One region of the Paenibacillus shunpengii genome, then DNA from elsewhere that is predicted to be linked to it. Evidence: riboswitches for the same ligand, from Rfam matches in the RefSeq annotation. Region 1 holds a riboswitch; the other holds the start of a gene.
The links. Region 1 has a riboswitch for cyclic di-GMP ahead of ACFSVM_RS06005 (hypothetical protein). Riboswitches for the same ligand answer to the same signal wherever they lie in the genome.
Positions count from the first base shown of each region.

Region 1 (16,328 bases):
AATGGCCGTTAAGCCGCTTGCTCCATTAAGATCTGCCAAACATGAAAGAGACAGGTTCACTGCGCATATTCATGCGTTAAAGATAGATCAAGCCAAATATGCTCATATTGAAGCAGGTATTCGGGTTCAGCTGATAGACCCAGATTCCGTAGTTACACGATGGATGGATACGGTGGAAGAGCTGAGGATGGACTAATATATTGGTTAAAATGAATTCAATAATATGAAGAAGGAGCGGATCACTTGAGTACGGACAAGGAATGGCAACTCGAACAGGCTAGAGTGGACGAAGTTACAGAACAAATTCGACAATCAATTAACAAGCTTGAGGGTGAAGTAGGTTCTGTTCGCGGAGAAGTGGTTGAGATGCGAAAAGAATTTTGGGATGAAGTCACCATTAACTTTAGTGAAGCAGATGATGTCGGGGAGACTTCTACGAACTTAAGACAGCAATCCGAGGTGCTGTCAGAGCGGGAACGGAGCCACAAAAACGCATTTAATGCACTGAAAAAGCTCAATAAGCTGGAAGGGAATCCCTATTTCGGTCGTATTGATTTTGTGGAGAAGGGAACGGATACAGCAGAGCCTATATATTTAGGAATTGCATCCTTTTTATCAGAGCAGGAGAATGAATTTCTTGTCTATGACTGGCGTGCTCCGATATCGAATCTGTATTACGACGGGGCACCGGGGCCATCTTCCTATCGAACACCATCGGGGATTATCGAAGGAGAGATCACGTTAAAACGGCAGTTTACCATTCGTGATGGAGATATCAAGTTCATGTTTGATACCGGAGTCACGATTGGTGATGAGCTATTGCAGGCTGTACTCAGTCAAAGCTCTGATGCTTCGATGAAAAGTATTGTGGCCACCATTCAGAGAGAGCAGAACCAGATTATTCGAAATGATACAAGCCGTTTGTTAATCGTTCAAGGTGCAGCGGGCAGCGGAAAAACATCGGCAGCGCTGCAGCGTGTCGCCTATCTGCTCTATAAAGATCGGGAATTTCTGAAGGCGGATCAAATGATTCTGTTCTCTCCGAATCCGATGTTTAACAGCTATGTATCCACCGTATTGCCTGAGCTTGGCGAAGAGAACATGCTGCAGACGACATTTCAGGAGTATTTGGAACGAAGAATCGGCAAAGAATACCAGCTTGAGGATCCCTTTGTGCAGCTGGAGTATGTCTTATCCCAACCTGACGATCCTGGTTATGAAGCTCGAATTCAAGGCATTCAGTTCAAGTCCTCACCTGAGTTTCTCGATTTGATTCTAAGCTATAAGAATCGGCTGACACAGACAGGAATGATGTTCAAGCCCCTTCGTTTTCTTGGGAAAGAGGTCATTTCGACACAGCAGATCACGCATAAATTTTATGAATTTGACAAGGGGATTCGAATTGCGAGCCGGCTAGAGCTTCTCAAAGAATGGATGCTGAAGGAGCTTGCTGCCTTTGGTAAAGGCGAACTTACCGCGGCGTGGGTAGACGAACAGATTCAGCTGCTTGGCACAGAGGACTATCACCGGGCCTACCAAAGATTACGGCGGAAGCAGCGAGGCAAGCAGGATACATTTAATGATTTTGACGTGGAGAGAGACATATTGGCCAAAATGGTGGTCTCCGATCGACTTAAGCCCCTTCGCAAATGGGTGAAAGCAACGCGATTTGTCGATATGAAGGGACTGTACCAAGCTATATTCAAGGAAGCAGAGGTGGCTTGTGGAGTTGATCGTTCACGACTTCCATCTGCTTGGGATGATATATGTAAATTTACTATTGATAAAATAAATGCCCAGGAGCTTGCATATGAGGATACGACTCCGTTCTTATTTCTAAAGGATTCATTATTAGGATTTCGTGTGTTTACGAATATACGCCATGTTATTGTGGATGAAGCTCAGGATTATTCACCATTCCAGCTTGCCTTCTTCAGACAAATGTTCCCCCGTGCGAAGATGACCGCGTTAGGAGATTTTAATCAGGCGATCTATGCTCATTCATCCGTACTTAGTGGGACAAGTGAGCTGAGAGATATCTACAGCACGGACAAGGCGGAAGTGATAAGGCTCACGCGCAGCTATCGTTCAACGAAGGAAATCGTAGAATTTACTAAATCCTTGCTTCCTGACGGAGAGGCCATCGTTCCATTCAATCGTGAGGGAGAGAAGCCTTACGTATATAAATTCGGGAAGCGAGATGAGATGGAGGAAGCTATGGTATTGAAGCTTGAGGAGCTTCAGTCGCAAGGATACGAGTCCATCGCCGTTATTTGTAAGTCTGCAGGTCAAAGCCTTAAGGTACATGAGCGTCTTCACGGCAAGCTCAGCACAGTGCCAAAACTGATTAAGAAAACGACGCTTGGTTTCGAAAAAGGAGTACAGGTCATTCCGGCATACCTGGCCAAGGGCGTTGAATTTGATGCAGTCATCATTTATGACGGTTCGGCCAAAGCGTATTCAAGAGAAAGTGAACGCAAGCTATTCTATACGGCGTGCACGCGTGCGATGCACTTACTGTACATTTACTCTATAGGTGCAGTTAGTCCGTTTATATCAAAGGTTAATCCTCAGCTGTATCAGCATGAATTGGAGCACTCAAAGTAACCGCACAACAAGTCAGCAATACAGCATGATTAGTGTACTTGTCCAGCAGCACATTCTCATACGAGGATGGTGCTGCTGTTTTTTTGGAACAAGGATCAAATTGAATATGATTACATATAATGAGAGATTATAGGGAAGGTGATGTAAGGAAATTAGGTTTTTTCAAATCATTTCCTGAAGAATTATAAACTCTTAAGTCAATTATGTTTACATGTAACCTGTAGACTACTATAATCATAAACAATCTACTTTTTTTACGGTGAATGGGGGAAGTTCAAATGAGGATAAAACAATTTGCAAGACCGGCTTTGGCTGATTGCGTGAAAGAACTGGTGGCTACGGCTCGAGGGGATTTAAAGGCTTCTCTTGTGATTCAAAATGGGTGTTTGGTCAACGTTGTGTCAGGCGAAATATTGCAGGGCATGTCTGTTGCTGTACAGGGCTCTCGCATTGCATACGTAGGCAAGGATGCTTCCCATACCATTGGACCGGACACAGAAGTTATTGACGCCAGCGGGCAGTATATTGCACCAGGACTGCTGGATGGTCATTGTCATATTGAGAGCACACAATTAACTGTAGCCGAATTTGCAAGAGCCGTGCTTCCGTTAGGAACAACGGGCGGATTCTTCGATGCGCATGAAATTTCTAACGTGCTGGGTCTGAACGGACTTAAATATATGCTCGAAGAGGCAAGAACGACGCCTCTCGCAGCATACATGCAGGCACCTTCCTGTGTGCCATCTACAAGCCCTGAGCTCGAAACGACGGGAGCCTATATTGGTGCTGAAGAGGTTGCTGAAGCATTGAGCTGGGGTAATGACATGATTGGCTTAGGGGAAGTGATGAACTTTCCGGGTGTTGTATATGGCGAGGAGAAGATGATCGGAGAAATAGAAGCCACACTGCGCGCGGGTAAAGCGGTGGATGGTCATTTTACCTGGGCGGCAGATGATTGGAGACTTCCTGTATATGCAGCGGCAGGTGTGACCGGAGATCATGAATGTGTAACCAAAGAGGATGTACAGGAAAGAATACGTCTGGGCATGTACGCCAAAATGCGGCAAGGTTCTGCCTGGCATGATGTAGCAGAAACGATTAAGGCGTCAACCGAGCTCGGGCTTGATACAAGACGGATGATGCTCGTGACGGATGATCGGAGCTCAGAATCCCTGCTGAATGAAGGGCATATGAATTACGTTGTGCGTCTGGCTATCTCCCAGGGAGTTAAGCCGGTAACGGCTTTTCAAATGGCGACGATCAATACGGCTGAGCGGTTCGGCGTTCAGAGAGATGTGGGTTCAATTACACCGGGCTCGATCGCCGATATCATTCTACTGGATGGAAGACTTGCTGATGTGAATGTGCACACGACCATTGCCGCAGGCCAAGTGGTTGCGAGGGAAGGGAAAATGGCGGCTTCTTGGGATAAGTATCAGTATCCTCAAGATGCACTGGGGACGGTTCAGTTGGAGGCTGATATCCAAGCGGATCATTTCGTAATTAAAACACCTGTTCATGAGGGTGAGCTTAAAGCCCGCATTATACAGGTGACAGAAAATCATGTTGAGACGAAGGAAGTGTTCAAGACCGTCCGAGCAGAATCAGGCCAAGTAATTCTTAGTCAAGATCAGGATGTATGCAAAATCGCTGTTATTGAACGACATCATAGAACAGGCAACAAGGCAGTAGCTCTTGTTAGTGGAGTTGGCTTTAACCGGCCTGCCGCGATTGCCATGACGGTCGCTCATGACAGCCATAATCTGATGGTGATCGGAACAGATGACCATCTGATGGCCGAAGCGGCTAACCAGGTAGTGAATATGCAAGGCGGGGTCGCGGTGGTAACAAATGAGGGGATGACAGAATTTCCGCTGTCGATTGCAGGTTTAATGTCCCCGGAGCCTTTTGAGATCGTAGCTTCACAATCTGAAGCCATCAGCCAGGCACTAAAGGCCTCTGGATGCTGCTTGAACAATGCGTTCATGACTTTGTCCTTATTGGCCCTGGTGGTTATACCTGAGCTGCGGCTATCCGACAAGGGACTTGTTCGTATCTCTGCAAATGGAATTGAGCTCGTTCCATTGTTTGAACAATAATGGATAAGTCTTAAATATAGTTATGATCTGAAATAGGTAAGCAGGCATCTGTCTGCTTACCTATTTTTTCGTTTGAGTGAAGGAAAAATAGTTCGAAATCATTAAATGAGTATAAAGTCCTATAAAATGCTTTCGTATTTCTCCGAAAATAATAAAGTAATACTTTCGTCCTTCTAAATTTGTCGAAATGTAAGGCTAAGGTAATTGGGTAATGAGACAAATGGACGTTATTGTATGCGAATTGGAGGCAAATTTGCTGAAAAGCAAAGACGCAAAGCCATGGGTCTAAGGTAAGTCTAATGACTTATGATGACAGCCGGTTGCCGATTTATTAATAGAGAACGAGCAGGACATAAGACATCGTTCCTAAAATCGAAGGAGTGTACATAAGAGATGTGGAAGAAGACAGGGAGAGTGGCAGCGGTACTGCTGGCTGCAGTCATTATGGCAGGATCAATGACAGGGGGAGCAGTAGATGTAGAAGCTACAGCCTACTCCAGTAAACAAACAGGAACATGGCTATGGGATACAACCCAGATAAAAAGTGAGCCCGACAAGATACTGGATTTTGCAGAAGCACAGGGAATCAACGCTATCTATTTGCAAATAAACAGAGATGTGGCTGTACCGTATTATAAAGATTTTATCAGCAAGGCTACTGCGGAAGGTATTGAGGTTCAAATCTTGGACGGAAGAGCTTCCTGGGGCCTGTTATCAGGGCGTGAAGGATTAATGAGCTTTGTAGAGTGGATAGAAGCATATCAGAATGGAGCTGAAGAGAACGAGCGGTTCTCGGGAATACATGTGGATATTGAGCCCCATGTGCTAGCAGAATGGAAATCAGATCGTGACAGTGTTGTTGCTCAGTGGCAGTCGAATGTAACCTATCTAACGAATGAAGCGAAGCGAATGGAAATGAAGATCACAGCCGATATTCCTTTTTGGCTTGATAATTATACCGTGCCTGGCGGGGACATGAAGATTAGCAGCTGGATGATTCGCCAGTTCGATGCAGTTGCAGTTATGGCATATCGGGATACAGCAAGTGCCATATACAATGCAGCAGCCAGCGAACTGAAGGAAGCGTCCGAGCTCGGTAAGAAAGTATCTATCGCTGTTGAGACGAATCGAAGTAGTGAGGGGAATTTTATTACGTTCTATGAAGAAGGCTGCGAGTACATGCGTCAAGAAATGCAAGAGTTTGAGCAGATGGCAAGCGAGCATGATTCTTACATCGGAATTTCGGTGCACGATTATGGAAACTGGTCTAAACTAGCGAGTCGTTAATCATAAACAAGGGTGATCTGGTAAGAGCAAAGTGTTCTCACCAAGTCACCCTTGTACTGTTATTTCTAGGATACGGAGACCGGCTCCAAAAAAATTTGTTCAAAGAATTGCTTGCGATATTGGGAAGGCGTCATCTTCTTTTGTTTTTTGAACAGAGTAATAAAGTAGCTTAGATTGTCATAACCAACTTCCATCGCAATATCTACTACTTTATAGTTTGTATTTTCCAGCAGCTTGCATGCTCTTTGGATCCGGTAATGATTAATGTAATCGATCGGGCTCTTCTGGACCATTTGTTTAAAGAAGCGGCAGAAGTGTCCCTCACTCATATTAATGTGTGCAGACAAGTCCTTCAGTTTAATGGGCTCACTATAATGATCGTGGATATAGCCGAGTGCCGTCTTCAGACGTTCAATCTTATCTGGACTGCCTGCGGCAATGTTGCTTCCTAAATCTGCTGCCTGCTGCATATAAGCGAACATTTCTGCAAGAATCAGATACAAGTGTGCCTTGGTCGAAATTTCTATCGTCGGCTTCATTAGCTCATGCTCAAGCAGAATCTGATCGATATGTTCAAGGACCGATTTGCCCCAATCCGTATGACGTGAAATATGGCGGGGAGGGAGCAATTTCCTCTTCAATATGGGGTCCATCATTTTCTCCTGCAGAGAATCAAACGAGGCGCTGGATAACCATGCTGGATCGAATACGATGGCTGAGAAGACACAGCGCTCCTCTCCCTGCAAATATCCGGCATGAATTTCCCCGCTGCCTACGAAGATGGCATCCCCTGCTTGTGCTTCGTAAATATTCATATCAATATGGAAGACAGCAGAACCGCTCTCAATAAGAATCAGCTCCATCTCGTCATGCCAATGGCAATCAAGAATGCTGTCTCCATTGAGCTGGTCTACTGACGGATAGACACTAACGGGGAACATAGGGTTGCCATGTACGCGATTCTCTCTCAACAATTCTTTATTCATTTTACCAAGCTCCTTGTGCATTCTTCTTCTATATAATAGGAGAAAAAAACCTTACTAATTGAAATCGCTTCCATAATAGGCGCGTTATGTTAATATAAAGTGACAAGTTAGATGAAATTATATCAAAATATTGATACTATTCATCAAAATAACGTAAGAAAATCAAATAAAATATCAATATTATTATAGTATAACCGAAGGGGGAAAGAAAACATGAAATTTACTGATGGATTCTGGATGACTCGTGAAGGGTATCATATTCAAAACCCAACTGATATTCGTGATATTGTTCAAAAAGATAATTCTCTAACCGTTCATGCGGCTACTAAATATATTCGCACCAAGGGTGACACTCTGAACGGTACCTTGCTGAAAGCAACTTACAGTTCCCCAATGCCTAACGTAATCCGTGTAACACTGAACCACCATAAGGGCAGAGTGAAAAAAGGTCCTGAGTTCGAGCTGTTAAATCAGGATACTAATGTTGAAATCTCGAAAAACGAGCAAGGCGCTGTATTGAAGAGCGGTAATCTGGAAGTTCAGATTGATAAAACAAACGGCTGGGACATCAGCTTCCTCTACGGCGGCAAGCGAATCACAGGAAGTGGTCATAGACAAGCAGGGTATATTACTGGGCCGAACAAGGAAGCTTACTTCCGTGAGCAGCTGGATCTGGGCGTTGGTGAATACATTTATGGTCTTGGAGAGCGCTTTACTCCATTCGTTAAGAATGGTCAAATCGTTGAGACATGGAATGAAGATGGCGGTACAAGCAGTGAGCAATCCTACAAGAACATTCCATTCTATCTATCCAACAAAGGCTATGGTGTGTTTGTAAACCATCCTGAACGTGTATCTTATGAGATTGCGTCCGAGAACGTATCCAAGGTTCAATTCAGTGTTGAGGGAGAGACTTTGGAATACTTCATCATCGGCGGTGACAATCCGAAGGATGTGCTTGACAACTATACGAAATTGACAGGTAAGCCTGCACTTCCACCAGCATGGACATTTGGTCTGTGGCTGACGACTTCCTTTACAACAGATTATGATGAAGGAACGGTAAATCACTTTGTGGACGGTATGGCTGAGCGTGACTTACCTCTCTCCGTATTCCACTTTGACTGCTTCTGGATGAAGGAATATCAATGGTCTGATTTCGTATGGGATGAGGAGATGTTCCCGGATCCGGAAGGCATGATTAAGCGTCTCAAAGATAAAGGACTTAAAATCTGTGCTTGGATTAATCCATATATCGCGGAAAAATCCTATTTGTTTGATGAAGGTATGGAGAACGGATATTTGGTTAAAACAGCGGACGGAAGCGTATGGCAATGGGATATGTGGCAAGCTGGCATGGCTCTTGTTGATTTCACGAATCCAGATGCCGTTAAATGGTATAAGAGCAAGCTGGAAGTGCTGCTTGATCAAGGGGTAGACTCCTTCAAGACAGACTTCGGTGAGAGAATTCCGACAGATGTCGTTTACTTTGATGGTTCTGATCCGGTCAAGATGCACAACTACTATACTCAGCTGTATAACAAAGCTGTATTCGAGCTGCTGGAAGAGAAGCTCGGCAAGAATGAAGCTGCATTATTCGCTCGTTCTGCGACAGCAGGCGGTCAACAGTTCCCTGTACACTGGGGCGGTGATTGCTCATCAACTTATGAATCCATGGCCGAATCACTTCGTGGCGGCTTGTCACTTGGATTGTCCGGCTTCGGCTTCTGGAGCCATGACATCAGCGGCTTCGAGAACACGGCGACACCAGATGTGTACAAGCGCTGGGTCCAATTTGGACTTCTGTCCTCCCATAGCCGTCTGCACGGCAGCACATCCTATCGTGTGCCTTGGCTCTTTGACGAAGAGTCCGTGGATGTCGTACGCGACTTCACGAAGCTTAAGATCAGCCTGATGCCTTATCTGTACAATTCTGCACAAGAATCGTCTGCACGAGGCATTCCGATGATGCGTGCCATGATGCTTGAGTTCCCAGAGGATCCTACAACCTACAGCCTGGATACTCAATATATGTTTGGTGACTCGGTTCTGGTTGCGCCGATCTTTAATAAAGAGGGCGATGTCACTTACTATCTGCCTGAAGGAACCTGGACCAACTTCCTTACAGGAGAGAAGATTCAAGGTGGACGTTTCGTACGCGAGAATCACAGCTTCCGCACATTGCCGATGATGATCAAGCCGAACAGCCTGATTGCAGTGGGTGCAGTAAATGATGTAATCGAGTACGACTATGCTGAGAATGTGTCCTTGCATTTGTTTGAGCTTGGTGAAGGGAACCAGGCGGAAGCGAATGTGGTAAGCACGCGTTCTGAACAAGAGCTGAATGTGAAGGCCGTTCGTTCTGGAGACCGTATTGAAGTAACGACAGAGGGAACAGGCAAAGCCTGGACACTCGTTCTTCGCGGTATCCAGGAAGTATCTGCTGTACAAGGCGGATCGGCTGCAAACGGAGAGCATGGTGTTGTCGTGACTCCTGACGCATTTACTGGCAAGCTTACAATTACACTTTAATCAGTTGACAAAAATACGGCGGTGCCACTGGCACCGTCTTTTTTTCACTTTCAAAAGCCCCGCCAATACACTTCCTTTTCAGTAGCTCCTGGTTAAAAGCACGTATAGTTTAATCATGAAACAGCCACATTAACATAGTCGCGATTAGATAAACCTCACATAATGCTGTGCTTCTTGGTAAGCACTTATTGCATTTTCCAACTTAATAAAGGTGGGTAAATATCCAATGGAAAACAAGAAGCTCGATCTGGCAGCACTTTCATCCATTCCTCTAATTATGACTTTGGGTAATTCAGCATTAATCCCGATCCTGCCGCAAATTTCGAGAGAGCTTAAAGTGTCGACCTTTATGGTTAGTATGCTTATCACCGTCTATGCAGTTGTGGCCATTATATTAATTCCCATTGCAGGGTATTTGTCGGATCGGTTTGGCCGTAAGGCGGTCATTATTCCGAGCCTTATCATCGCTGCTCTCGGAGGGGCTGTATCGGCTGGTGCTGCCTGGTGGCTGACAAATGGTGCAGCGTATTGGGTCATCCTTGGCGGCAGGCTATTACAGGGCGTCGGAGCTGCCGGAGCTTTTCCCATTGTGATACCGCTGGTCGGAGACATGTTCGAGGATGAAGAGCAGGTAAGCAAGAGCCTGGGTATTATTGAAACGTCTAATACATTAGGGAAAGTGCTAAGTCCTATCATTGGTGCAGCTCTTGGGGTATGGCTGTGGTATGCACCATTTTTGATGATTCCCGTTCTATGCCTAATCTCAGTGCTCCTTGTCATCTTCTTGGTAAAAAGTCCGGGCACCAAAAAGGAAGCGCCTTCTTTCCGGGAGTTTATCGGATCTTTAAAAGACATTCTCGCTGAGAAGGGGCGCTGGCTTTATGCCATTTTTGCTGTAGGCTGTATTTGTATGTTTGTTATATTTGGGGTGCTGTTTTATCTGTCCGAGGTGCTTGAATCCCGATACGATATCCATGGAGTAACCAAAGGCTTTATCCTGGCAATTCCGCTAGCCGCTCTGTGCCTGTCTTCTTATTGGAGCGGGAAGATGATTGGTAAGCATAAAAAGCGCATGAAATGGATCGGCTGCTTTGGACTTATCCTAATGACTGCATCGCTTGTTGTCATGGGCTTCTCAAGTCAGATATATTATGTCATTGGTGTATTTACTGCCGGTGGAATCGGCATAGGGGCCGCGCTTCCCTGCTTGGATGCGCTGATTACCGAAGGGATCGAGGAGGAGCAGAGAGGAACGATCACGGCATTGTTCAGCAGCATGCGGTTTATCGGGGTATCGTTAGGTCCACCCGTCATCTCGATTCTGCTCAATACATCGCATTTTATTCTTTTTATGACGCTTGCCGCTGTGGGCGCCGCAGGTATTCTGCTTACCTTGTTTGCCATCAGGCCCTCAGAGGATAATAGCGGTACGAATGGAAATAGCAAAAATTCCAAAAATGTACATTACCGTTTAGGCGGAAAAAGCATGGTCAGAGTGAAAAGAAAAGTCTAACTAAAAAAACCGCCTGCATTAGTTTATAAATGCAGGCGGTTTCGTCGTATTATCCTTCTTGTACAGCTGCGCGCTGTTTGGCCAGACGCGCGTAAATGACGTAGATGACCAGCATCAGCGCTATAAATAGTGAGGAGTACCGATACATATCCGCATAGCTGGTAACAGAGGCGATGATGCCAAGCAGGAGCGCTCCGATGGCAATTCCGAAATCCAGTGTATTCAAAAACATGCCATTGGCCAAGCCGCGCTGAGAAGGGTGTACCACTTGAATCATCCACGTCTGGAAGGTCGGCTGAAGCGAGCCATAACCTAACCCAAACAAAAAAGCGGCGAAGAATAGACTGAGCGTAGAGCTAGTAAATGATAATATAACGAGTCCAACAATAATGAGTATAGAGCCAGGAATAATGAGAGCACCATGTCCTTTTGAATCATAAATACGGCCTGCAATCGGTCGAATCAACAAGATTGCTATGGCGTTAAATAAAAAGAAGAGTGCCGGATTAGCTATCCCTTGCTCTGCACCGAAGATCGCAATGAAGCCGACCAAGCCTCCATAGGATACGGCCATGAGTCCGTTAAGTATAGATGGAATGACAAGTGCAGAGTTGAAGCCTTTTTTCTCAGGTACTGCGAATGGATTGCTCACCGGCTGCGGCTTCTGAACTTTTTTGGAGGTAAGCATATAACTAAGCGGGACAATGACAACAATAATGATTGCAGTGGACCAGGTAAGCACTCCAAAACCGTAAGAGTTAAGCAGTGACAAGCCGACAATGGGCCCTATGGACATCGCGAGACTCGTAGACAGACCGAAGTAACCCATTCCCTCTCCCATCCGTTTTACAGGAATAATATCTGAGGCCATCGTAGGGAAGGCGGTACTGGTCATGCCGAAGCCAACGCCGAATACCATGCGCAATACGAGCAGAGTACCCATGATCGCAGCAAAGTGATAGCCTAGAGTAGCCAGCAGGGCAACGAGAATACCAAAGTAGATCATGAGGTTGCGTTTCCCTTTTTCTAACTGCTTGGCAGCGAAGAGTCTCGCAATAATGGCGCTAAGGGCAAATAGGGTAGTAAACAAGCTGACTTGGAATGAATTGGCACTGTATTCCCCCTGCACATAGGCTGGCAGGGTAGAAACAATCATATGTAGCTGTAGAAACAGCAGAAAATTACACAGGGTTAAAATAACGAATTCCTTCGTCCACAATTTCGTTTGTTCATGCTGCATTTGTTTTGTTAAACTCCTTCTGTGTGTGAGATGCTGCGTTATAGCTAGTATTACTTCGTTTGAGATTCCTTCTCTAGAAGCGTATCAAGATACGATCCCATCTCGGATAGAACCTTCCAGAAAACATCCATATCTTCCTCAGGGATAATCTGAGCAATTTCTTCATTAAATTTGTTCTCTAATGGCACTAACGTGCCGGAGAGATCTCTGCCTAGTTCTGTGAGAAACAGCTCGAAGGCACGGCGGTCCTTTTGGCTTGGCTTGCGGATAATCAGATTCTTCTTCTCCAGCATATCCAGTATTCTTGTGGTAGTGGGCTGATCTTTATAGGCTTTTACGGCAATTTCGCGTTGATTGAGGCCTTCGTTCATATAAATTTGCAGCAGCACAGACCACTGCTCTGTTGTGATGTCATAGGCTTTGAGACGGTGGGTCATTACACTAACTGCACGTCTATGAATAACACCGAGCATGAAGCCGATGGAGCGATCAGACAGGGATGTGTTCAATGGAACAGAACTCCTTTCAATGTAAACCGTTTTAGTCATTTTACTTGTCATGCTAATATTATTAAATGTGATAATATCTGTCAATGGGTAATTTGATCTTCTAACTATAACGAATCCTTTATATGTCAGCATGACAAAGAAATGATATATTTAAGAAGGTGATTATGAAGGAATCAGAGGAGGTGCGCTGATGGAATTATCGAGCAGACAACAGGAAATTATTGATCTGGTCGCACGTTACGCTCCGATTACAGGTGACCATATTGCAGAGCAGCTCGGTTTAAGTCGTCCTACCATCAGGTCCGACTTGTCTATACTCGTGATGCTGGGGTTGCTCGATGCGAAGCCTAAGGTTGGATATACTATTGGAACGGCAGTGAGTGAGCTCAGTCAGATGAATGAACAGGTATCCAGACTGACCATTAACGATGTACTGACACCGCCGATCCTGATTCAGGAGCATCGATCTGCATATGACGCAGTTGCCCTGTTATTTCAGGAGAATACAGGAACTTTGTTTGTAGAGAATGAAAACCTTGATTTTGTAGGCATTGTATCTCGAAAGGATCTGCTCAAAGTAACACTCGGGCACGCAGATTTAAAATCCATTCCGGTCAGCCTTACGATGACGAGACGAGCGCAAACCGTTGCACTAACACCGAGTGATCCGGCTTTTCTCGCTGCCCAGATGCTGATCCGCTATCAGGTCAATTGTCTCCCCGTCATACGAGGTGAAGGAGAGTCGAGAGAAGCAGGGGAACATGAAGTCATAGGGAGAGTTTCTAAGACGACTTTGCTTCAGTTATTCATTGAGCTGACAGGAGTCTAGCCTATAGAGGTAACACATATTTAATCTTCAGGGGGAATCTATTTTTTTGTGTACATAAAGGGGGCAGATAAGTGCACTGGATAGCTATGATCACGATGCTGATCGATCATATAGGAGCTGTGTTTTTTCCAGAACACAGCATTCTGCGTATTATAGGAAGGATTGCTTTTCCCGTATATGCATTTTCCATATTTCTTGGTTACAAACATACACGTAATGTGAAGCGCTATACCATCCGGTTGTTTATCATTGCAGTTGTATCACAGATTCCGTTTATGGCTGCATTCAACCAATCCACATTAAATGTCGTGTGGACCTTACTGGCTTCGCTTCTTGTATTACAAGCGCTGGATAAAGTGAAGAATGAAATTGCAGCCGTCTTCATTGTTATTGCTGCTGGATTCCTTATGGAAATATCGACGATGGATTACGGAATCTATGGTTTGTTACTCGTGCTGATCTATAGGTACACGGAAGGCTTCGTGATGGTGTTCGCACATCTGTTCTTGAATATTATAGATATGGTGCAGTCCCAAATTCAGATATGGAGCACGATATCTACCTTATTTATCGCCTTCGCCATTTACAGGGGGGCTTCATTCAGATCTTCCGTTCCAAGATGGTTATGGACAAGCTTCTATCCTCTGCATCTCGCCATTATAGGAATTGTCCGAATTTATATAAGATAAAGACGATAATCGGGTAAGCAGATGGAACAAACCGAGTTATTCCTGTATAATAATTCAAAATGTCAAATCTCAAAACTTATAGAAACGGAAACGTAAGAACATATATTCCATACGTGACATGAATCGGTTACAATAGTATATAAATGCGAACAAGATTGGGAGTTGAACTCAAGGTGGATTTAAAACGTTTAGCTGCAGAGAGAGCAGTAGAGTATGTTAAAGACGGAATGAAGGTTGGACTAGGCACAGGCTCAACGGCTTATTGGGCAATTCAACGCCTTGGTGAGCGGGTAAAGAATGAAGGGCTGCAAATTGAAACGGTAGCTACTTCCCAAGCATCAGAGGATCAGGCAAGAGAGCTTGGAATTCCGCTCGTCCCGTTCTCCGAAATCGGAAGGCTGGATATTACTATTGATGGAGCAGATGAAGTTGATGGTCGTCTTAACCTGATCAAAGGCGGCGGAGGTGCGCTATTGCGTGAGAAGATTGTTGCAATGAACAGCAGGCGTCTCGTGATTGTCGTTGACGAGAGCAAAGTAGTACATACACTCGGGAAATTCCCACTGCCTGTAGAGATCGTTCCATTTGCTTGTGAATGGACTTACCATGCACTGGATCAAATGGGCTGCCATCCTGCATGGCGAATGAACGGTTCGGAGAAATACAAGACAGACAACGGAAATTACATTGCCGATTGCAAGCTGGGCCGCATCTCTGATGCAGAGGCATTGAATCAGAAGCTTAACATGATTCCTGGTGTCGTTGACAACGGTTTATTTGTAGATATGGCAGATACAATCGTTGTTGCACATGCAGATGGAACGATAGAAATTAAACGCAAGTGAATCCATCTCCTATGAAATAGATTTATATAGAGGAAGGAAGTCCATAGGCAGGGGGGTGATAACTTCATTTCAGCAATGGGGTTAATCAAACTTCATGTGGATTATAGTTACTGGAGGCAAGGTTATGTCTAATATTAGCGATGACAAAGATTTGTCGCTTCAGCTGTTTGTGGTGCTTGCAAGAGCATACAACTCAGTCACTGCAAGATCCAACCGTGATATTCAAAGTCATGGCTTGAATACGACAGAATTTGGTGTTCTTGATCTCTTATATCATAAAGGCCCCCAGCCGCTTCAAAAAATTGGGGAGAAGGTCTTAATGTCCAGCGGCAACATTACTTATGTGGTGGACAAGCTTCAGAATAAGAAGCTGCTTGTACGCAGAGCCTCTATGGAGGATCGAAGAGTGATTTATGCGGAGTTAACCGAGGAGGGAACTGCGTTCTTCGAGCAGATATTCCCTCAACATCACGAAGTCATTATCAGTGCGGAGCAAGGACTCTCGGAGGATGAAAAAAGAGAAGCCATTCGTCTTCTCAAGAAGCTCGGTTTATCAGCAAGCGGTAAGCTGTCAGAAGTGAACGAAAGTATATAATAGGATGGACCCTGTTCATAGGGTCTGTCCTTTTTGCTATTTATTGCGATGCTTGCATGTGTAATCATCTTATGGGACAATCGAGTAATCATGAGGTGCATGAATTTTAGGAGTAAAAGGAGTGCATTCATTTGTACATTGTTCAATCGATTGTCGAGGTTCCAGTTGATAAAGTAGAGGAGGTCATCGGTCTCTATCAAAACCGAAGCCGCTCCGTGGACAAGGCATCTGGATTTATCTCATTTCAGCTGCTGCAGAACGAAAACAAGCCGGGAGAGCTTACCGTTCACATGACTTGGGAGGATAAGAAGGATTATCTTGCTTGGGTGACGAGCTCCGACTTCAAACGCATTCATGACTTGGAGCGGAAATATCCGGACCAAGAGCTGGCTAACATCAAGCCAACTGTAAGAAGATATTCGGTACGGGCAGAATAGTAATCATTTGAATCATAGAATAATGCAGATAGAATAATCTATTTTGTTTAGAAGCACGGAAGGAGCTGCATGGGTTGTGAATTCAATGCAATATGCAGCTGGTGAGGCGTTATTAAAGGATGCTGATAAGCTGGCTGAGCGAATAACCGATAGACAGTAT
Region 1 covers NZ_JBHUMJ010000002.1:1,261,259-1,277,586, forward strand. The annotation lists gene ACFSVM_RS05990 (pyridoxamine 5'-phosphate oxidase family protein) at 1-196, shown strand, start outside; gene helD (RNA polymerase recycling motor HelD) at 244-2,607, shown strand; gene ade (adenine deaminase) at 2,886-4,706, shown strand; cyclic di-GMP riboswitch class I at 4,943-5,034, shown strand; gene ACFSVM_RS06005 (hypothetical protein) at 5,100-5,993, shown strand; gene ACFSVM_RS06010 (helix-turn-helix transcriptional regulator) at 6,059-6,979, opposite strand; gene yicI (alpha-xylosidase) at 7,193-9,511, shown strand; gene ACFSVM_RS06020 (MFS transporter) at 9,738-11,024, shown strand; gene ACFSVM_RS06025 (MFS transporter) at 11,074-12,264, opposite strand; gene ACFSVM_RS06030 (MarR family winged helix-turn-helix transcriptional regulator) at 12,315-12,773, opposite strand; gene ACFSVM_RS06035 (helix-turn-helix transcriptional regulator) at 12,964-13,602, shown strand; gene ACFSVM_RS06040 (TraX family protein) at 13,674-14,291, shown strand; gene rpiA (ribose-5-phosphate isomerase RpiA) at 14,465-15,136, shown strand; gene ACFSVM_RS06050 (MarR family winged helix-turn-helix transcriptional regulator) at 15,261-15,731, shown strand; gene ACFSVM_RS06055 (antibiotic biosynthesis monooxygenase family protein) at 15,863-16,168, shown strand; gene ACFSVM_RS06060 (cobalamin B12-binding domain-containing protein) at 16,254-16,328, shown strand, end outside.

Region 2 (16,328 bases), 410 kb from region 1:
TCATACAGGACGGTGAAATCACGGGAGATTTTAGTCATGTCAAGATTGACAGCAATTTCGGCAACCGTTCCATTCAGGCTGCGAACCCGCGGACAGCGATTGGCATGATTGAACCGAATCATTATGTCTTTGTCGTGGTGGATGGGCGAAATAAAGGCTACAGCCGCGGAATGACGCTGGACGAGCTTGCACAGCTAATGGATGACCTCGGTGCAACAGAGGCTTATAATCTGGACGGCGGCGGTTCCTCTACGATGGTATTCATGGGCAGGGTCGTGAACAATCCTCAAGGTAAAAATGAAGAACGCGGGGTCAGCGATATCCTGTATGTAGCGGAGGGAGAATGAGATGACCGTTCTAATTCCAGCCTATGAACCGGATGACCGCTTGCTTGATTTAATTATTCAGCTTCTAAACTGTGAGCTGGGCCCAATTGTCGTTATCGACGATGGCAGCGGGCCGGCATACAGCAGGATTTTTGCATTGGTGAAATCTCTCCGATGTACCGTCCTCACGCATGAGGCCAATCTGGGTAAAGGACGCGCATTAAAAACAGGCTTTGCGCATATTCAGAGAGCCGGACTCCCGGGCCCCATCATTACGGCCGACAGTGACGGTCAGCATCTTCCGCATGATATACAGCGGATATATGAAGCCGTGCAGAAGCAGACAGTACCCGGCATGGTGCTCGGCAGCCGGCGCTTCAGCGGCAAGGTACCTCTCCGAAGCCGGTTCGGCAATACGGTCACGAGAGCTGTTTTTACACTGACGACAGGAAACAAAGTATACGATACACAGACAGGACTGCGCGGATTTCCCTTATCCATGCTGAGCTGGCTCTCAGATCTCCCTGGTGAACGATTCGAATATGAAATGAACATGCTGCTGACCGCGAACACAGCAGGCTATCCCATTACGGAGGAATATATAGATACGGTTTATTTGGATGAAAATAAATCTTCTCACTTTCGCCCTGTTGCCGATTCGCTGCGGATCTATTATCCGATTCTGCTGTTCAGCACTTCGTCGCTGCTCTCTGCACTTCTTGATTTTGCATTATTGTTCATCGTTCATTATTTCAGCAGCAGTCTATTATTATCAGTGGTCGTTGCAAGGCTGTGCAGTTCTGTATTCAACTATTCTATGAATCGAAGATATGTGTTCATGGGAGGCCATACGAAGAGAGTTTATCAATCTTTTCCCAAGTACTTTGCACTTGTCCTGCTCATACTGCTGCTGAATTATGGACTGTTGTACTTTTACAATGAGAAATTAATCATTCCGCTGCTTGCTGCGAAGATACTGACGGAGGTATCCATCTTTGTGTTCAGCTACTGGGCACAGCGCAGGTTCGTCTATTAATCAACCGATTAGCTTAAATGCTTGAGGAGATTGGTTGTGGAAAATGGATATTCCGTGTTTAATGAGAATGTGGGGATAAGCGTGCTGCTGGTCCTCTAAGCGCATAGCAACTTGTCCTATTGAAGTCGGGAGGAATAAAGATGGAAATATCGACTGTTCAGCACAATGGAGTTGAGGTTGCTATTGTACGTGATATGGATGTATTAATTGAAGATGTTCAATCCGCCTTGGATCTTATGGCAACGGTGAAGTATGAGACAGGTTCGAGCCGAATTGTCCTGCATAAATCAGCGATAGCAGAGCCGTTTTTTGATCTGAAGACGAAGCTGGCCGGTGAGATCATGCAGAAGTTTGTAAATTACCAGACGAATATCGCGATCGTGGGGGATTTTTCAATCTATGAGAGCAAGAGTCTGAAGGACTTTATATATGAGAGCAATAAGGGCCGACATATCTTTTTCCTGGATCATGAGGAGCAGGCGGTTGAGAAATTAAGCAGGGTATAACATGCCACGCCAAAAAGATAGACTGCCAAGTGCAATTCATAATCGCAGATCTGAAATGTGGAGGAAGGGAGTAATGTCTTGAGCACAGTACAGGTCATACCGGCGGGTTCGGCTGATGTCGAAAGGGTTAATTATATTTTTGAGAAGACCATACCGGATACGTTTGAAAAAGAAGGCATCGCCCATCTGGAAGAGGATCTTTCCGGGGAAATTGAGCTTAAGAAAAAGCTCCTTCAAAGGGCGCTTCAATCGGATGCTGCAGATACTCTTTTTCTCGCAGCAATGCAGGATGATATGGTCGTAGGCACCATCTCGTATTCGCCTTGTGGAGAGGATATTAAAGTGTGCACCGAGCATGCACTGGATCATGTGGGTGAGCTCGGCAGTTTATATGTGCTCCCCAGTCATCAGGGGCAGGGGATAGGCTCTGCATTGATCAAGGCGCTGCTGACTCTACTGAATGAACAGGGAGTCGAACAGTTTTGCCTGGACAGCGGATATAAGCTGGCACAGCAGAAGTGGCTGCGAAAATTCGGCAAGCCTTATGTTAGCGTACGGGATTATTGGGGACCAGGCTCCGTGCACATGGTATGGCTGTGTCAGGTGAACGATTTTATCGACAAGTAGTCTTAATCGAAGCAGGTGATGACATGTTGCTGGCATTATTGTTTATTTGTTCTATTTTATCTCTACTTTTTATTTTCAAATCGGAAGATGGACAGTATTGGTCTAAGCTAGCTCTTTTTGTGTTTGGGTATTCCTTGATCCTGAGTGTTTTTTTGCTGAACGACACTTGGAGCGGAGGACTTAGTTTTATATTAGAGCTCCTTCCAGCAAGCACTTATAATGAGAACGTAGAGCTTCTAATGGGGATATCAATAGTTTCTCTGTTATGTTACTTTGGATTCAAGGCTTATACAAAATAATGAAGCATATGCAGAAGAGGAGGTCCGGATAGGGATCTCTTTTTTATAGCTTAAAAAATAATAAAGTAAGTGTAGGAGCAGACAGATGAGCAAATATTTAATCGGTGTTGATCTCGGCGGGACTAATACGAAAGCAGCGATTTACTCGAAACAATTTGAGACAGTAACAGAGCTGAGCGTGGCGACGGAAGCTGCAAAAGGGCCAGCTTATGTATTATCCAATATCGCAGAAACGGTGCAAAAACTGCTCGCTTCCGTAAATTTGTCGCAGGAGGATATTGAGGTTATGGGAATGGGAATTCCAGGGCTGCTGGATCCTCAAGCAGGGTTCTCTATTTTTTCGCCGAATTTTCCAGATTGGGAAAACATCCCGGTTGTGGATCGTATGAAGGAGCATTTCAATTTCCCTGTCTATATAGATAATGATGTACGTGTAAATCTATATGGAGAATGGCGTCATGGGGCAGGAGCAGGCTACCAGAACATCTTTCTGATTACACTGGGTACAGGGCTTGGATCTGGGATTGTCTGCGGTGGACAGGTTCTCTATGGCACGACCTCCAGCGCAGGTGAGATTGGACACATGAATATGTATAGAGAAGGACGTCCTTGCAAATGCGGCAGCTCAGGGTGTCTTGGCAGATATGCTTCGGCAGTCGGGATGGTGAATACGCTGCTTGAGAAGCTGGCTGCTGGTCAGCAGAGTATGATTCAGGATTGGGTACAGGGGGATTATACCCACATCACAGCCAAGATGATCTCAGATGCTTACGATCTGGAGGATCAGACCGCCAGGGAAGTAATGCAGGAGACAGGTGAAATTCTCGGGTTCGGTTTAGCTAACGTCATTAATCTATTTAATCCCGAGATTGTTATTGTTGGAGGAGGTATGTCTGCAGCAGGAGAGCGTTTGCTGGGGACGGTGAGAGAAACGGTTCATCGTCATGCGTTGAAGCTGTCGAGAGAAGCCTGCAGGATTGAACAAGCCCAGCTTGGTGGAAGAGCAGGAACGATTGGAGCAGCAGCGTATGCATTAGATAGATTACAACACGGATAAAAAGGAGTATTGCGATGAGTCATTATCTGCTCGATATTCGTTGGGAGGAAAAAAACGAACTGGTAGATGTTCTGCTTATGCCAGGCGGCTCTCCCGAGATGACGGCGTTAGAAGCGGGTCTTGAAGCCGAAGTCTTCCAGATCCTGCCCGATGAAGAGGAAAACAGCCTTGTGCTCAAAATATGGAATCGCGATTCCAGACCGGATATCCGGCGTCAATATAAACTGCTTGAGCTTCTGCATAGCTATAGTATGCCCGTGTCCAGGCCGCTTGGCTGGGGTTATGATCTGAACGGCAATCAGGTTCTGCTCACTCCTTATGATGGAGCACCGGTTACCCGATTGGGTGCAGCGGTTGTTCGTAAGCTCGCTAAAATGTTGACCGATATACATAAGCTGCCGGTAGATACGGAGTTTGGCGACTTATTGCCGGAATACGATTTTATGTCTTATTTTTATCCGTCTATCGATCAGCATGAGGATATCAAGCGGCTGCTGATTCCGCTGCTTGAGCGTGCAAATCTCAATCATCACAGTGTGATTCACGGTGATTTTAATCTCGGCAATGTTTTGGAGCAGGAAGGTCAATACAAGATCATCGATTGGACCAATGGGCAGCTGGGAGATGCAAGATATGATATCGCCTGGTCTGTCATTGTTATGCGGATATTTGCAGGAGAACGGAATGCAGCCGTGTATCGAGCCGCTTGTTTATCTGCAACCGCTTATACGGATGAAGAGCTGGAGCTGTTTGAAGCGATTGCGACACTCAGAGGAGTGCTGCTCAGCAGAGGAAGCGATCTTTTAAAAGGAAAGGACATGTTGAAGCGGGTCAGAAACATACTTAATGAAAACAAGTACCTGACAGCGGATGTTTTTGTGTGATATAAGCAACTATGTTAAAGAGAGCCAAGACCTTTAATAGCGAAGCGAAGCGTTAACCTAGCTGTACAGTGTCTGGCTCTCTTTTTGAGCTTTATACAATCAGAAATCTTCTATTTCCAATTTTCCGCAATAAACTCATCGCGGCCTGATTTCTCCCGGTCTTCCTTATAATGCTTCTGATTCTTCTTATGGTAGTCCTGATGATATTCTTCGGCAGGGTAGAATGTAGCCGCTGGCAGGATCTCGGTGACAATCGGTTTATCAAAACGCCCGCTTTCTGCAACCTCTTTTTTGGAAGCCAGAGCAAGCTCTCGCTGATGCTCATTATGATAAAAAACAGCCGTCTTGTACTGACTGCCGCGATCTTGGAATTGCCCGCCTTCGTCGGTCGGATCAATTTGAGGCCAGAACAACTCCAGCAGCTTCTCGTATGGAAACAGCTCTGGATCAAAAGTAATTTCGACGACTTCATAGTGACCTGTCGTTCCGGTCTTGACCTGTTCATATGTAGGATTCTTTACAGAACCCCCTGTGTAACCTGATACGATACCGTGGATGCCGGGCAGCTCCTCAAATGGAGTAACCATGCACCAGAAGCATCCGCCTGCAAATGTCGCTTTTTCCATGTGTCCAACCTCTTTCAGTAAGTCTACTAGTGTATAGTTGTCCTTCAGTATACCAAATTTCCTTCCGCTGGGGACAGATATGCTCGATTCTAATTCATTATTCAAGTATTGTTTGTATTTATTTTCCATCTATGTTAGATTTTTAGTATAACCAACCTCGTTGGTTGGTATTATCTAGCTGGAGGGATGAACTTGAGCCGTATCGCCAAAAACCTTACCGAACTTATTGGAAATACACCTCTCTTAGAATTATGTCATTTTTCAAAAGTCCAACAGATTGAATCTACTATGTATGCTAAGCTAGAGTACTTTAATCCAGCAGGAAGTGTAAAAGACAGAATTGGCTATGCCATGATTAAAGATGCGGAGGAACGCGGAGTTATTACGCAGGATTCAATTCTTATTGAACCGACCAGCGGCAATACAGGTGTAGGATTGGCATTTGCTGCGGCTGCTCTAGGATATCAATTGATAATTACGCTCCCGGAAAGCTTTAGTGTAGAGCGTCGTAAGCTGCTCACTGCACTTGGAGCTGAATTAGTACTTACACCGGCACAAGAGGGAATGGCAGGAGCAATCAAGAAGGCAGAGGAACTGGCGGCAGAAATACCAGGCTCCTATATACCTCAGCAATTCAAGAACCCGGCTAATCCAGCAATACATAAACAAACGACAGCAGAAGAAATATGGAGAGATACAGAAGGCAACATTGATATCTTCGTTGCGGGTGTAGGTACTGGAGGTACCATCTCCGGGGTAGGTGAATTTCTGAAGAATAAGAACAAGAACATTCAAGTCGTTGCTGTCGAGCCTTACGATTCTCCAGTACTGTCAGGCGGCCAAAAGGGACTGCACTCCATACAAGGCATCGGTGCCGGATTTATTCCAGACAACTTTAACCGCTCTGTCATTGATGAGATTGTTACAGTCAGAAATGATGAAGCGATGCAAGTTTCAAGGCTGCTGGCTAGAAGTGAAGGGCTTCTTGTTGGTATTTCCTCAGGGGCAGCAGTGTCTGCTGCATTAACCCTTGCAAAGAGGCCTGAGAATAAAGGGAAGGTGATAGTCGTCATTCTCCCTGATACAGGTGAGAGATATTTATCTACCGCCTTATATCCAGATGTATAACACACTAAAATGAATGGGGTATTGCTTATGAGACCCGTTGTTGGAATTCTGGGAACGATTCATAATGAGAGCCTGAGAGAGCAGTATCATTGTTCTCTTGATCTATATCGAGAAGTGATCCATCGCTTTGAGCCTGACCTGATCTGCGGTGAAGTTCATCCTGACAGTTGGCAGAAGTACTTAAATAACAAGCATGAGCAGGGCTATTGGGGCGAACCAGCAAGTGAGTACTGGGAGCTGATCTTTCCTTATTGTGAGGAGCATGGGGTAGAGTTCGTTCCGATTGACTGGTTTGAGCTGGATGTATGGAATGATTTTGATCCTTTTTTGCCTTTTCCAGAAGAGAAACGTCTTGAGCTTGAGAAGCAGGATGATGAATGGTTCCAGATGCAGATGGATACTTGGTCATATGGCAATATTCCATTTAACTCCGCAGAATTTGATCAAGTAACGAAGCAAAAATATGAATGGATGTATGAAGTTAATCCGGCAGCAGTGAATTTTAGATGGATCGTCAGGAATCAGATTATGATTCAGCGGGCAAAGAATGCGATCAAGGCGAATACGCAACGAAAAATACTATGTGTCGTTGGCGCAGACCATAATTATCTTTTTCATGAAGGGCTGAAGAGTGAGCAGATTCTTCTTCAATATCCGCTATAGGAGAGGTCGGAGAGTAGAAAAAATGAGATGTTTTACGGTGGATTTATACAACGAAATGCAGGTAAGAGGCTGCATGGGAAGTTACTTCGAATCGGAGGAACAGCGCCAAGAGGAGATGCAATGGCTCGCTGCAGAAGGCAGGGACTTCTATCAGGAGTCACGAGACCGATTTGAATGGCTGCGCCCTCATATGCTGCAATTCTTGCCTGCTCACTTGTTAAAGTACGTATATGACGAGAGCATTATGGATTGCTATATTCACAGCCCTGAAATGAAGGCAGAGATCGGTACATGGAAGAAGGAGTGGGACCTTAAATGGAAAACGATTCGCGACAGCTACTGGGAACACTATAACTCCATACAAGAGCAGCTGCCAGCAGAGGTTCGAAGATTAGATAAGGAATTTCACTTGCATGATGCTAGAATTATAGATGTACGGACGGAGCATCAACAGGTGGATATTCTTCTTGACCTCGTCGGATATCCTGAGCACCAGTACCAATTATGCTTTACCGGAGTGAAGCTGTTTAATAACTACCCGGGGATTATGAAGGATGTCTTGCTATACCCTGAAATTGATATAACTGAAGGAGGTTTATTTGAGATTCGAATGCTGATGAACAGCATGAATATTTTTCACATTATAGCCAGAGAGTTGAGTATTGAGATCATACCTGTGCAGACAAAATAGCTGAACACATATGTATTCACGAAAGGAAACATTTATGGAACAAGTCATTATTTCTTCATACAACGCAGAGTGGAAGCAGGACTACGAGCATGAACAGAAGAAAATACGATATAGCTTCGAAGGTCTTCCTGTCTTCCTTGAACATATCGGCAGCACCGCTGTTCCTGGTATGGACTCCAAGCCTACCATTGATATGATGGCCGGGGTAGAAGAGCTTAGTCTTGTGAATGAGGCGGTGATTGAACGTTTGGCAGGGATCGGATATGAATATGTACATAAGCCTGAATTTCCAGAGCGGCTCTTTTTTCGAAAGGGAAAATGGAGAGCTGGAACCCATCACTTGCATGTATACAAGTTCAAGGGTCCGCATTGGATTAACCAGTTGCTGTTTCGCGATTATCTGAAATCCCATGAAGAGGTCAAGCAGGAATATGATCGGCTCAAAAAGAAGCTGCAAGCAGCGCATACCTATGACCGTGTGGCCTATACCGAAGGGAAATCGGATTTTATTATCCAGACGATCCAGCAGGCGAGGGAAGATAAGGAATTGATTGCAAGACTGCGTAGCAAGGGCTTGATATCTTGATCTAGTCTATTGGGAGAGGCGGACATCCGCCGGTTTTTACTCAAGACAACAAGATTCTAATGGTAAATGAAAATATCGATGGAGTATGTGCGCTTCCTGGCGGCTTGGCTAATTTACGAAAATGAAGGACACATGATCAATGAAAAAATTAATTATTATTAACGGAACGATGGGTGTAGGCAAAACAACGGTAAGCAAAAAGGTCCATAAATCACTGGACAGATCCGTCTGGCTCGATGGAGACTGGTGCTGGATGATGAATCCTTGGGTGTTCAGTGAGGAAAACATTCAGATGGTCATGGACAACATTACCTATATGCTTCGTAATTATCTTACGAATTCCACATTTGACTACGTCATCCTAAGCTGGGTTCTTCATAAGGAAGAGATCAGGGATGAACTGTTGGACAGACTGAGTGGGTTGGAGTTTCAGGTAGAAACGATCACGCTGACTTGCTCGGAAATTGCTTTAAGGAAGAGAATGGAGCAGGATCAGCGAACCGAGGAAGAGATTAAGCGAAGCATAGATAGACTCCAAGGTTATAAGAATATGCAAACTACTCTAATAGATACAAGCATTGTAACAATGAATCAGGTAGTGGAGCAGATACAGCATATCATTAGATCAAGTTGAGATAAGCAAGACATTGTTTAGCCTGCAGGAGGCAAGATGGTTATAGAAATTTACTACCAAGACGGAATGAGCCCTGATGAAGTATAGTGAATTACAGGATTAAAAAAATGAATGGGGGATACGATTTGAAGATTGCTTTACTGATCGTGGATATGCAGGAGCTATTACTAAAGGACCAGGTTAAACCGCAGGATAAGCACAATGCCTGTGAGTATATCAATTACGTAGCGGATCGACTTCGCGAGAATGATCAGGTCGTCGTTCATATCAAGGATATAGAAGGTGCAGACCATCCAGACGATGCAGCCTATGATTTTATACCGGAGATACATATAGAAGCTGGAGATATCACCGTTAACAAGGTCCATTCCAATGCATTTTGGCAAACGGAGCTGGAATCGATTCTCAAAGACAAAGGAGTAGAGCTTGTCATCGTTTCTGGTTTTGCGGCAGAACACTGTGTCTTGTTCACATATAATGGTGCCATCGAAAGAGGCTTCAACACCGCGGTTCTGCAAGGCGGTATTCTAAGCTCAAGAGAAGATACAGTTCAAACGACATACCGTGACAGGCAGATCATATCTTATTCTGTCATTGAGTTATTTGCAGCAAGCCTTACCCACCCGAAGAAATAATACACGGTGGGCTTTTTTTTAGCCGGATAAGACCGCTGTCGCTTGGTTGCTGTGAATGACATGGTAGGGGCCAGCTGAACGATTCGGCATCGTCAGGATATATTCATAGGTTTGCCGTCAAGAGATCACATTTGGGTCAAGGCGTAGGCAGAGAGCTGTTGTTGTGGGCAGAGGATTACATAAGAAGGAAAGGAAAGAAGCAGATTAGGCTGGACTGCATGGCAGACAACGAAAGGCTGAATCAGTACTATGTAAACTCTGGATATATCCATAAGAAGCTGCTTCACTGGGATAACGGCTGGAAGATCAATTTGTATGAGAAGGAATAATCTCTACCCATAGATCGTTTCAAATTCTTGATTTTAGGGGTTATAAAATGGGATCGAGGCTCCATCCATTTAGGGATAGGGGCTTTTTTTGTCGAAATGTGAAATAATTCCTTGCAATTAGAAACTGGTCATGAGGGGGTACATATTTAAATTAAGAATAGAGATTTTATGCAAAAAATAGTCTTATAGTATTAAAAAACTAACAAAAAAAGCCGATTAGTAAAAGTGAACACCAGTTTACTTTTAGTGAATATAGATTTTATAGTTCTTAAGCACTACTTGTAAATTGAATACGTGGCAAAGCTGTTGAAAAGCAGTGACGCAAAGCTAGAGGGACTACTTCCGTGAAGGAAATGTCAGCCAGTTGCTTGAATGAGCCATGGCATTATTTTGTCCATAGGTTCATTTTTTTGTTTACAAAAGCAATCCATGAAGGAAAGGAGGAAGTAGGTACCAACGACCAAGGCTGGAAGGTTTACCATGCAATTTAAGATGAAATAGAAACTACATATGGATGAGTAGGGAGAGAACTGTCAGACATGAGTAAGTTAAAAAAATGGAGCTTCAAAAACCTGAGCATTGTTGCTAGAAATATGATACTCACAAGCTTCTATATTATTATCACAGGTGCCGTCGTTATTGGCTGCAGTCAGTTTATTCAAGGTAATGTATTGACCAAACAGCTTCAATCCGATTCTGGAAAATTAATGGAGGCGCTGGGAAGCCAGGTATCTGTGGAAGATGCGGAAGCAGCGAAGAATAATCCGGATCCGAAATCTCCGATTCAACAGCAAATTACGGCTGTATTTGATGAGTTATCCAAGACACATCCGAATGTAGCACAAGGCTATATCTTTGGACCGGAGCTGGAAGAAGGTACGCAAACCTCGATTATTGCACTGCCAACGGCAGTTCTTGAGATGTTTGCTGCAGAAGATATGGCACTTGGAGACATGTACGCACAGCCTCAAATTCATGCAGACGGCGTGAAGGAGATGCTCGAAACCAAGGAAATTGCCTACACCGCTGCTTATAACGATGATTACGGTACATGGATTACGGTACTGTATCCCTTTGTGAATGGAGCAGGCGAAGTATTTGCATATATGGGAATTGATGTGGATGCAAGTCTGATTGCAACGGGCAAGCAGGAGCTGCTGACTTATACCCTTCTTGCGCTGCTTATTACTCTAGTTGTCGTTCTGGCATTGCAATATATCACCATTAGACAGACCTTCAAGCCGATCAAAGAGCTGATGGGAGCACTAGACAAATTGAGTAAGGGTGACTTTACCGTACAGCTGAGAACGAGTGATGATGAGCTTGGACAAGTCAACGAGAAATTCAACACCACAGCAAGTAACATTGGTCGTTTGGTGACTACGATCAAGAAGGTATCCGAGCAATCCGCGGAGCAATCCAAATTCTTGTTCAGTGCGGTTGAAGTTAACAACGAAAATACGGTAGATATTACGAAAAATATTGAAGAAATGACCAATAGTGTTGCGAAGCAAAGTGTGTCGATATCAGAGAGCGTTGTTTCGCTCGAAGAGATCTCATCCGGTGTGACCACAATTGCCGGAAATACGTCCGAGCTGTCCGAGATTTCTTTGCAGATGAAGGAGCAGTCTGAGGTAGGACATCAGAATGTAGATCAGGTCATTGAGCAGATGAACTCCATCAATCGTTCGGTTAAGAACTCGGTAGATATTATTGAGAAGCTGCAGATGCGTTCCGGCGAAATTGGCCAGATCGTTCAAGTGATTACAGAGCTTGCTTCACAGACGAACCTGTTGTCTCTGAATGCTAGTATTGAAGCGGCAAGAGCTGGTGAAGAGGGACGAGGATTTGCAGTCGTAGCGGATGAAGTGAAGAAGCTGTCCGAAGCCTCTAAGAAATCAGCAGATCAGATCGCAGAATTGATCGGATACATCCAGGATGAGACGGCTCTCGCTGTAGAGGCCATTGGTGATGGAGAGCAAAATGTAGCCAAAGGAATTGAAATCGTCAAAGAAACCGGCTCGATCTTCAAAGGTATCCTGGTTTCGACGGATTCCGTCACAAGCCAAATTCAAGAAGTATCTGCCGCTACACAGCAGATGGTCGCAGAAACGGAGCAAATTACGGCTTCAATCAAATCACTTGCGGATATGGCTGAGAAGAATTCAGTAGTCTCCGGTCAAATTGAGCGTAGTGCTCAAGAGCAGCAGGCTGCTTTTGCCAAGATTTTTGATTCAGCGGAACAAATGAATGAGGTTGCAAGCGAATTAGAATCATTAGTAGACAAACTTAGAGTGCAATAATAAAAGGGAGCTGATATCTGTTGAATACCACCATGTTGTTAGAACAAACCAAGCAGTATTGGTCTGACGAGCTGCAGCTGCCTTTGCCTGGATTTCATTTGTATACAGATGGGTCATTGAACTATGCCAAGCAGGCAGCAGCTCAGACAGAGCAGGTACTGAACCTCGAGCCCGTAATGCTGAAGCGTTACAGTGAACTATATGATATGAAGGCATGGATGCTTGCCGGATACGCGGTATTCCTGCACCGAATGACTCAGGACAATGATATGCTGATTGGTGTGCAAAACAGAAGAGAACAGCTTCTTCCTATGCGTATCTCCATAAGTAGAACAGATTCGTTCAGACGTGTGTATGAGCAGGTGCTGGATAAGCTTGTACAACTGGATTCATCAGAGCTGAGCCATGCGGATGTGGAGAATATAGCTGGATACACGGTTCAATATCAAACCATATACGGCATGAAGCTTCATCATGAAGCCAGCAGACTGAATTGGTACGTGCAGGAGGGGCCGGATACCTGGCTCCTTCATGTTTCGTATGATTCGCAGCTGTTCAAGCAAGCTACCATTCGCCGATACATGCAGCACTTTGAGCGGTTATTGAGCGGTGTGCTTGAAGATGGAGATATGGATACGACGATTTCTAGTCTTCCCATTCTGACAGAAGAAGACTGGAGAGCCTACGATGTGCTGAACGACACGAAGATGAGTCTCCCGGAGCAGGCCACCATCGTGTCCATGTTCACTTCAGTAGCTGCGCAGTTTCCAGATCGAACCGCCTTGTCCGCGAATGAGGATGAGCTTACCTATCAGGAGCTCGACCTGCTGTCAAACAAAATTGCAAATATGCTCTTGGAGAAGGGGATACGCAAGGGTGAATTTGTGTCTCTCTTTATGGAGCGAAGCTTAGAGACGATTGTAAGCCTGCTGGGTGTAATGAAAGCTGGAGGAGCTTATATCCCGCTTGATCCGACCCATCCGGAGGAGAGAAATGCATATATCATCGAAGATACGAAATCAAAGGTGATCCTGACCGAGAGCAGCTATATTCCGAAGCTGGATTCACTGCTTGCCGGATTCGAGCATAGACCGGAAATCGTCTGTTTGGATCAGCTTGACGGTTCCTATTCCGAGACGGCGCCAGCGATCCGCATTGACGAGGATGATCTGGCCTACGTCATTTATACATCGGGATCGACCGGCAAGCCGAAGGGAGCCTTGATTGCCCATAAAGGGGTTGTCAATTTGGCGATGGCGACCAAGCAGGATCTTGGCTTGACGGAAGAGGATGTGATTCTGCAATACTCTACCTTCAGTTTCGATGCTTCCGTGTATGATATCTTCGGTTCGATCGGGAGCGGTGCCAGACTGCATCTGCTGTCCGATGAAGAACGTTTCTCGATCGATGCTTTTACAGAAGCTGTGGAGCAGCTAAAAGCGACCCGAATTGCCATTTTGCCAACCGTATTCTTTAACAGACTTGCCGCCTATCTGCCGGAGGATGCAGCAGTTAAATATGAGAAGATTAAGAGCATCACTGTCGGGGGAGAAGCCCTGACGGGAGAGACGGTACGGATGTTCCAGAAAAAGCTGCAGATTCCGGTGACAAATCTCTATGGTCCTACCGAAATTACCGTTGTTGCAACCGGACATAAGGTAGACTACCCCGTGCCGGAGGATGTCTCCACGATTGTGATCGGGACTCCGCTTGCCAACTACGAGCTGTATATTGTGGACGGGAACAATGACCTGTGTCCCATCGGAGTTACAGGAGAGCTGCTAATCAGCTCTGTAGGTGTAGCCAAAGGTTACTTGAACCAGCCGGAGAAGACGAAGGAAGCATTTATTTCAGATCCGATCCGTCCGGGTTCAGGGAAGAAATTTTATCGCTCTGGTGATTTGGTGCGGCTATTGCCGAATGGACAGGTTGAATACAGAGGAAGACGGGATTCGCAGATTAAGATCAGAGGATTCCGAATTGAAATTGGTGAGATTGAAAATAGTTTTGCCAAGCACGAGAATATCAAGGACATTGCAGTCATTCCAATTACTGAGGATGGCAACAAATTGTTAGCGGCATTTTATACAACGAACGATGGGGCAGCAATACCTAAGAAGGATCTTGTGCAATATCTAAGTAAGAAGGTTCCGGGATATATGGTTCCTACGTATATGCAGCATGTAGTGGAAATGCCGTTATCTCCTACTGGCAAAATTGACCGTAAACAACTCGCAGCCTATGAACTTAAGGCAGATGAGAATGATTCGGTATATACAGCACCGGAGAATGATACCCAGCAAGCTGTTGCAGCGTCCTGGAAGCAGGTACTGGACTTAGAGAGAATCAGTATTCATGATGATTTCTTTGAGATTGGCGGGTACTCGCTCAAGATTCTTGAGATTCTGGTTCAGCTGAAGCCAAGTTATCCACTACTCAAAATCAATGACTTCTTCCAGTATCCAACGATTGCAAAATTAGCTGAGCGGATTGAGGAGCTTAATCAGGCGGTAGAGAAGGATGACAGGGATATAGATATCCTAAATCGTCCAGTTGAGGATTTAGCAGAACATCCGGCAGTCATTGGTACTGCAGATCACTTCAGCATAAAGAGGTCTGCACAGAAAAACATTCTACTAACTGGAGCAACCGGATACTTAGGCTCTCATTTGCTGGCAGAGCTGCTTCAGCGTTCAGATGCTATCGTGTACTGTCTCGTTCGCTCTTCTTCGGGAATGGATCCCTACTCACGTTTGGTTCACATTATGCAGGGCTACTTCGGCAGTGAATCTGTAGAATGGATCGAGAACCGGGTTGTTGTATTGGAAGGAGATCTGGAGAAGGAGAACCTGGGGCTTAGTGAGGCAGACCAAATGCTGGTGGCTAAGCAGATTGATTCTATCATCCACTGCGGTGCGGATGTGAGACACTTTGGAGATGCCAAGCATTTTGCTAATGTGAATGTAGAGAGCACGAATCGCCTGCTGTCTCTCGCGAAAGAAGGAAGCGGCATCCGGTTCCACTTTATTTCCACACTGGGTATTCCGGAAGAGCTTGCTGAGAATGGGCAATGGGCCGACATCGTTCAAGGGAACGGCTATATGACATCATATGTCGAGAATGTATATACGAATAGCAAGCTTGAAGCGGAGAAGCTGGTAATACAGGCGGGTGAAGAAGGAGTACCGGTGAATGTTTATCGAGTGGGTAATTTATCCTGCCGCTCAGATAATGGGGTATTCCAAAATAATATCGATAATAACGCCTTTTATCGCATGCTGAAGGCGATGCTGCTGCTGAGAAGAGCCCCTCGGGTTCGATGGGAAGTGGATATGACTCCGATCGACTACGCAGGACAAGCCGTTACCGCGCTTGCGCTTCAGGATGAGACCGTAGGAAGAGTCTTTCACATATGTAATCCGGTTACGATTCCATATGAGCGTATGGTTGAATACTTTACAGCTGCAGGCTATGACATCACGTTAATGGACTTGAGTGAGTTCGAAGGCTGGCTGCTTAATCCGAACGAACCGAAGGATTCGGCGGGAGTTGAACTCGCGATGGCCCAGCTGGAAGGGGATGGAGCGAAGAATTCCATGTTCCGGTACACATGTCCCCAAACGATGGAGTTCCTTGCAGGCACCGGGGTACAGTGTGCCGAGCCAGACGCGGCGTACTTTAATAAGCTGATTCATCATGCGGTGGAGATTGGATATTTTATTCAACAGAATTCATTTGATAATGTCACAAGATAAGTTAAGAAATGGATTCAAGCATCAGTAGAAATAGAGGAATATCAAGATTAGGTTTCCAAGCTGTATTCAACAATTGTATAATAATGGAATGCTGAGCTTTATGTACATAAGCTCGTAATGACTTCCGAGGCCCGGCCCAAGATAGAAGATATCTGAGGCCCGGGTCTTTTTTTACATAACAATGCAAGCACACAGCAAAGCCGATCTTTAAAACAGAGGAGTGTAGTGATGGACAAGGATTAT
Region 2 covers NZ_JBHUMJ010000002.1:849,987-866,314, forward strand. The annotation lists gene ACFSVM_RS03930 (phosphodiester glycosidase family protein) at 1-347, shown strand, start outside; gene ACFSVM_RS03935 (GtrA family protein) at 349-1,362, shown strand; gene ACFSVM_RS03940 (DUF4180 domain-containing protein) at 1,503-1,868, shown strand; gene ACFSVM_RS03945 (GNAT family N-acetyltransferase) at 1,947-2,495, shown strand; gene ACFSVM_RS03950 (ROK family protein) at 2,880-3,851, shown strand; gene ACFSVM_RS03955 (phosphotransferase family protein) at 3,866-4,735, shown strand; gene msrA (peptide-methionine (S)-S-oxide reductase MsrA) at 4,846-5,361, opposite strand; gene cysK (cysteine synthase A) at 5,554-6,489, shown strand; gene ACFSVM_RS03970 (hypothetical protein) at 6,517-7,152, shown strand; gene ACFSVM_RS03975 (DUF4085 family protein) at 7,175-7,843, shown strand; gene ACFSVM_RS03980 (GrpB family protein) at 7,878-8,429, shown strand; gene ACFSVM_RS03985 (AAA family ATPase) at 8,569-9,063, shown strand; gene ACFSVM_RS03990 (cysteine hydrolase family protein) at 9,189-9,698, shown strand; gene ACFSVM_RS03995 (GNAT family N-acetyltransferase) at 9,773-10,027, shown strand; cyclic di-GMP riboswitch class I at 10,314-10,399, shown strand; gene ACFSVM_RS04000 (methyl-accepting chemotaxis protein) at 10,567-12,330, shown strand; gene ACFSVM_RS04005 (non-ribosomal peptide synthetase family protein) at 12,351-16,085, shown strand; gene ACFSVM_RS04010 (nucleoside deaminase) at 16,314-16,328, shown strand, end outside.
Region 2: it holds a riboswitch for cyclic di-GMP, as region 1 does, so the genes downstream of both, ACFSVM_RS04000 (methyl-accepting chemotaxis protein) here and ACFSVM_RS06005 (hypothetical protein) in region 1, are expected to answer to the same signal.